Regions from separate parts of the Salibacterium sp. K-3 genome, predicted to be linked through region 1. Evidence: riboswitches for the same ligand, from Rfam matches in the RefSeq annotation. Region 1 holds a riboswitch; the other holds the start of a gene.
The links. Region 1 has a riboswitch for S-adenosylmethionine ahead of metK (methionine adenosyltransferase). Riboswitches for the same ligand answer to the same signal wherever they lie in the genome.

Region 1 (3,409 bases):
GGAGCGGAGAAACAGCTGCCGGGCAAACAGATTATGCCAGGCGTATTCATTAATGACACGTATCGGCAGCTGGTAGGAAGAGTCTGCGCCGGCCGACCCGTTTGTGACGAAAAGTTCTTTTTGGCTTTTTAAATGATGGAGGACCTGGTCATACAGTGACGTGAACACTTCTCTGCTGATCGGGCGGTTTACTTCCCCCCAGTCGATACGTCCGCGGGAGGTGCTGTCGTCCACGATAAACTTGTCTTTCGGGGACCGGCCTGTATATTTTCCTGTCTCCACAGAGAGGGCCCCGTTGGAAGTAAGGACACCTTCCCGGCGGAACAGAGAAGCTTCCACCAAACGGGAAACAGGGAGGTCCATATTCACGTTTTCTCCTTGGAGCAGACGGGTTAGGGAGGTGGAAAGACGAGTCGACATCATGGCGGAAAATCCTTTCTTTGATCAAATTATTATCTTAATTACAAATTAGTATAACACATTTCATTAAACAGTCTATACTTTTTATTATAAAATGTTATTCTTTTCTCAAATTCCAGGCAGTCAATCCATATTTTTAATATGTTATACTAAAAGAAATGAAGGCAGGAGGGTTAGCTTTGAATCATGAACCAGCCATCGTCGTTTTTTATGACCAGAGCTGCGGCATCTGCAGAGAGTCAAAACGAATCATAGAAAAAGGGGACCGGACAGGAAAAATTATCTGGCGGGATATTCAGGAACCTGGTATATTAGAAGACTACCCATTTTTAAAAGGGCGGAATGTACAGGAAGCGATGCATATGCTTGAGAACGGAACCTATCTTTATACCGGTTTTGCCGCCGTGAAACGACTCATACAGCTGCTCCCAGCCGGAAAGTGGGTATCGCCGCTTTTGCAGCTGCCGGGAGTGGACTGTGCAGGCAGGAGAGTGTACAGGCTGGTAGCACGCAACCGCCACAGACTGTCCGGAAAGTCATGCAGTTCGGGAACGTGCGGTGTTCCCGGCGCCTGATTTGACAGGGAACCTGTTCTGCGTTACGATAGACTGCGAACGGATACTCTTATCCCGAGATGGTGGAGGGACAGGCCCATTGAAGCCCGGCAACCATCCTCTGTTACAGAGGCAAAGGTGCTAACCTGGAAAGACGGAATAACGTCTTGGAAGATAAGAGGCGAAAAAGGTGAACGGATCGAGACCCCTTTTCCTCGCCATGGAAAAAGGGGTCTTTATGTTTTCAGCTGACAGGAACACTGTTTACGCCTGCTCGTCTTTAATAGGAAAGATAGGGGAATGAGTGCCGTAAGAATCTAGTACGAAGAGGGGGCAGTACACGTGTCAACCGATGGACGACGTTTATTTACATCAGAATCAGTAACAGAAGGTCATCCGGATAAGATCTGCGACCAGATCTCCGATGCCATTCTGGATGAAATTATATCGAAGGATCCCAACGCACGGGTGGCGTGCGAAACGGTGGTGAATACCGGCCTTGTTCTGGTAGCCGGCGAGATCACAACCTCAACATACGTTGATATTCCGAGTATCGTGAGGGATACTCTGAAAAAAATAGGCTATACAAGAGCCAAGTATGGATTTGACCACGAAACGTGTTCTGTCCTGACATCGATTGATGAACAGTCAGCCGATATCGCTCAGGGAGTGGACCATGCTCTGGAAGCAAGGGAAGGGCAGATGACCGAAAATGAACTGGAGGCGATTGGTGCCGGAGACCAGGGATTGATGTTCGGCTATGCCGATAATGAAACACCGGAGTTAATGCCGCTTCCGATTTCTTTATCCCATAAGCTGGCGCGCCGCCTGACGGAAGTGAGGAATGAAGGGGTTGTTCCTTATCTGCGCCCGGACGGCAAAACCCAGGTGACTATTGAATACGGAGAAGATGGGAAGCCGCTGCGGGTGGAAACGATTGTGATATCCACCCAGCATCATGCTAAGGTATCGTTGGCCGAAATTGACAAAGACCTGAAAGAACATGTCATTTACCCGGTGGTTCCGGAACACCTTCTGGATGAAGAAACGAATTATTTCATTAATCCGACCGGCCGCTTTGTGATCGGCGGACCACAGGGGGATGCCGGATTGACCGGAAGAAAAATCATTGTGGATACGTACGGTGGGTTTGCCCGTCACGGCGGCGGAGCTTTTTCCGGCAAAGATGCAACAAAAGTGGACCGTTCCGCATCTTACGCCGCCCGTTATGCTGCCAAAAATATTGTCGCTGCAGGTCTTGCTGAAAAATGTGAAGTGCAGCTCGCCTATGCAATCGGCGTTGCCCGGCCTGTATCGATTTCGGTGGAAACGTTTGGTACTGAGGAAGTTCCCGAGCATGTACTTGCCGATCTTGTGCGGAACAACTTTGATCTGCGGCCTGCCGGCATTATCAAAATGCTCGACCTCCGCCGTCCTATTTACCGGCAGACTGCCGCGTACGGCCATTTCGGCAGAACAGATGTCGAACTTCCCTGGGAAGCAGTCGATAAAGCCGAAACACTCAAGGCCCAGGCAGGAGAAGTGACATAAAACAGGCCGGAACAAAATAACACGGAGTAAATAAAAACCCGGACGATGGTCTGTCATGCTGCTTAAAGAAGCCGACATCGTTCGGGTCTTTGGTGTGCAGCCGCCGGGATGCTGGGAAGCAGAAGCGTACCGGAAGCGGTGCAGTCACAGGATGCCGGGTACACTGGATGACCGCATGGTACCGTTAGTATCCACAAGGGATGTCCTTGAGGATACTATGACTCTTTCACCGGTGCCTAGTGGCTCCAAGCCATCCACTCGATACCACTATGGTCGAATGTTAACGACGTAGTGTCCGCAAGACGTCATCCTGCGGATACTATACCTTTCATTTCAGGCTGCTGATGGACAAAGCGCCAGCTGATTTGCACAAAAGGAGGGGTTGAACAAAACGCTTCCAACTATCCTTTCGGACACTCGAGCCGGGTTCTTTTTGTCATTCGTATGTCGGGGGACGTACCGCTTTGTTCCATTCCCTTTTACATTCATCGTGGGAATGGGTTCACCATCGCCCGGTCTCTTCTTTATAATATCTGGCTTTTTCTACATAGGACTGTTGAATACGATGCATTTCCTTCAGGTCTTCATCGGTAAGATCACGCACAACCCGCGCTGGGCTTCCGAGGGCCAGCGTCCGCGGTGGAATGACTTTGCCCGGAGGAACGAGAGTGCCGGCGCCGATAAAGGCTTCCTCGCCGATTTCCGCGCGGTCAAGAATCTGGGAGCCCATGCCGATCAGCGCATTTTTCCGGATAATGGCACTATGTAAAATAACCATATGCCCAATCGTGACGTCATCTTCTAGAATAAGGGGATTTTTCGGGCTTTGGTGAAGGACGGACTGATCCTGGATATTCACACCGCTTCCGATAATGGTCGGTGCT
Region 2 (3,409 bases), 980 kb from region 1:
ACGATACCATCGGGTGGCTGGGAAACAAGGTGTTCCATGAGTTCCTTTTCCATACCGGAATATGTTTTAAGAAGCAGTACGCGCCTGTTCATCGTTACGGGCTGAAAAGAGCGATGATAAAGCGGCTTGCGCCTGATTTGAATGTTTTCTTTCATGATACGGCCGACTGGACCGAACTCCGGACTTTCAAACGAAGCTGTATTGGACGTGTGGGTTTTGATGACATCGGCTGCCGCATGGATTTCTTCGTTCATAACGACAAGCACGCCCATTCCGAAAGACTTGTCACTGGCCGCTGTCCGGATGGCGCCTTCCAAGTTAACAGGACCGTCGGAACTGATATCATCGGCCGGCCGCATCGCCCCGGTTACGACAACCGGAATATCCTGGTCATGAAAGAGATCCAGTAAAAAAGCGGTCTCCTCCATGGTGTCTGTTCCGTGAGTGATAACAACTCCATCGGCAGAAAACTGGTGGATACGGTCGTTCATTTCCTTGTAAAGGGTAAGCATGCATTCGGGAGTCATGTGGGGAGACGGTAGCTGCATGAGATCTTCCTGAATAACATGGAATCTGTTGTCTTTGAGGACATTCCACTGCTGCAGCGGGTTGGTACCGCCGGTTGAGACCCCTCCGCTTTCTTTATCTTCCTTCATGGCGATGGTGCCGCCGGTATGTAAAACAACAATTGTCTTCATCTGAACTATCATCCCTTTCCGCTGAATTTTGCGACTTAATACTATCATAAGCCCTCTTTTCCCGTCTGAAAACACCATGTTAAGATAAGAAAACGAGAGGGGTTGGAAAACGAAAGTGATTGCGCTGATAACAGCAGCTCTGGCACCGTCCATTGCGTTTCTCAGTTATTTTTATCTCCGGAATGAATATGAATCCAATACGCTCATACAGGTGCTTAGAGCCTTTGTTATCGGTGCGCTGCTTGTGTTTCCAATCATGGTGCTGCAGTACGCTCTTGAAGCAGAATCGGTACTGTCGGCGGACCTGGCAAAAGCGTTCGGCAGTGCAGCTGCTCTGGAAGAATTCTTTAAATGGTTCCTGCTGTATTTTGCCGTGTACCGTTTCGTCCCTTTTCAGACGAGATATGACGGCATTTTATATGGGGTTTCCTTATCGCTTGGATTCGCATCAGCCGAAAATCTGATGTATCTGATGGCGCTTGGCATTGACTCAGCTATCGGCCGTGCGTTCCTTCCCGTTTCCAGCCATGCATTGTTCGGCGTGGTTATGGGATATTACATGGGAACTTCCGGAAAAGAGGGGAGGGGACGCTGTTTTTTCTGGCTGCTGCTTTCCCTTCTTGTGCCGCTTCTCCTGCATGGTTTGTATGATTATATTTTACTCACCATCCATGAAAATGTATTATATATCATCGTTCCGTTTATGTTCTTTTTATGGTGGTTTGCCTTATCCCGGACGAAAAAGGCGGATGAAAATACGGCATAGAAAGGGTGCGTAAAGCATGACTGTTGAAACACGGTACCGCGTTATTGTGCGCTGCCCAAGCTGTGGGGAAAAGTACGTGCTGCGCGGACGGACCAACGACAATGGTGAACTCGACACCGGATTTAAACAGTGTATATGCGGCAATGTATCGACGCTCCGCATTGATGCAACACCTGAATAATATTCCTTGTTGCAAAACGTACAGAAATCGTGTACGGTTTTACTAACAATAGATTTATACGGATTCTTATCACGAGAGATGGAGGGAAAGGCCCGTTGATATCTCAGCAACCAGCCGCAGATCGGTCAGGTGCTAATTCCGTCAGGTTTTCTTCAACCTGAAAGATAAGAGGAAGTGAATGTTCGTTCTGTGAAACAGGCCTTCTTCTTATTAGGAAGAAGGCCTTCCTTTTATTCTATTACATATACTACCCAGTTAAAGGTGTGAAGATAATGAGCAGTCGCTATCACGTAGAAACCAGTCTTGTTCAAATAGGAAATAATACAGATGAAAAGACCGGTGCGGTGAATCCGCCCGTTTACTTTTCGACGGCTTACCGCCACCGCGGCATTGGAGAGTCGACAGGCTATGATTATTCGCGCACAGGAAACCCGACCCGGGACATTCTTGAACAATCCATAGCACAACTCGAAGGCGGTACCCAGGGATTCGCATTCAGTTCCGGCATGGCTGCTATTCAAACACTGTTTTCGATGTTTTCTTATGGAGATGAAGTGCTTGCCTCCCAGGATTTATACGGGGGGACATACAGGCTGTTTGAAGAAGGATGGACCCGGTGGGGGGTTGGAATAGAGTACGGCGATCCAAGACATGTGGAGAACTTTGCTTCTTTGATTAATGAACGTACACGCGCGCTGTTTATTGAAACGCCGACTAATCCCCTCATGCAGGAAGCCGATCTTGAAGCGCTGGCCGCCCTTGCCGGAGAGCACGACCTTCTACTTATTGTCGACAATACATTTTATACACCACTTTTGCAGCAGCCCTTGCAGGAAGGGGCGGATATTGTCGTTCACAGTGCATCCAAATACTTAGGCGGGCATAATGATGTGATTGCCGGGTTGGTGGTTACCAAAGATGAAAAGACGGGAAAAACAATCGGCGATTTTCAGAATGGGATGGGAACGATGCTTTCTCCGATGGATTCCTGGCTCTTAATGAGAGGAATGAAGACACTGTCGCTGCGGATGCACAAACATACAGAAAATGCTCGGGCGGTGGCAGCTTATCTCGAAAGCCATGAAAAAATCAGAGATGTCCTGTATCCGGGTCAGGGAGGTATGCTTTCATTCCGCCTGGAACAGGAAGAGTGGGTCAATCCGCTGCTGCAGAACCTGCAGGTTATTACGTTTGCAGAAAGTCTGGGCGGGGTGGAAAGTTTCATAACGTATCCCGCAACGCAGACACACGCAGATATGCCGGAAGAAGTGAGAACTGCCAACGGGGTATGCAACAGACTGCTCCGCTTTTCAGTCGGCATCGAAAATGCGGATGATATCATCGGGGATCTGGATCAGGCTCTGAACGGACTGTCCTGAACGGGATATATGAGGAAAGGATGGACATGTATTGAATATCGTCAGTGAGTTGAAAAAAAGAGTACTGGTAGGGGACGGTGCTATGGGAACCTACCTTTATGATAAAGGATACAGTGGTTCATTTGAATCGCTTAATATTACTGAACCCGGTGTCATCCAACGGGTACATCAGGAATACGCAGAAGCTGGCGCGGACATTATCCAATCCAATACTTATGCAGCCAACACCGTCAAACTTGAAAAATATTCACTGGAGCATGAGGTCGAAGCAATAAACCGGGAGGGGATGCGTCTGGCCAGAGAGGCTGCCGGGACCGACGCTTTTGCTGCTGGTACGATAGGCGGTATCACGGGCGTACAGGAACTGGGTGTTTCCCCCGGGACC

Region 2: linked by a shared signal. The riboswitch ahead of ACW9JV_RS09960 (methionine biosynthesis PLP-dependent protein) and the one ahead of metK (methionine adenosyltransferase) in region 1 are both predicted to bind S-adenosylmethionine.

What each region holds. Positions count from the first base shown of each region.
Region 1 is NZ_JBSVZE010000001.1:1,029,314-1,032,722, forward strand. Features, by position in the region: gene pckA (phosphoenolpyruvate carboxykinase (ATP)) at 1-423, opposite strand, end outside; gene ACW9JV_RS04970 (thiol-disulfide oxidoreductase DCC family protein) at 600-995, shown strand; SAM riboswitch class I at 1,042-1,155, shown strand; gene metK (methionine adenosyltransferase) at 1,317-2,525, shown strand; gene ACW9JV_RS04980 (hypothetical protein) at 2,581-2,817, shown strand; gene ACW9JV_RS04985 (gamma carbonic anhydrase) at 3,028-3,409, opposite strand, start outside.
Region 2 is NZ_JBSVZE010000001.1:2,011,867-2,015,275, reverse strand. Features, by position in the region: gene ACW9JV_RS09975 (asparaginase) at 1-698, opposite strand, end outside; gene prsW (glutamic-type intramembrane protease PrsW) at 814-1,464, shown strand; gene ACW9JV_RS09965 (hypothetical protein) at 1,481-1,645, shown strand; SAM riboswitch class I at 1,709-1,816, shown strand; gene ACW9JV_RS09960 (methionine biosynthesis PLP-dependent protein) at 1,918-3,024, shown strand; gene ACW9JV_RS09955 (bifunctional homocysteine S-methyltransferase/methylenetetrahydrofolate reductase) at 3,056-3,409, shown strand, end outside.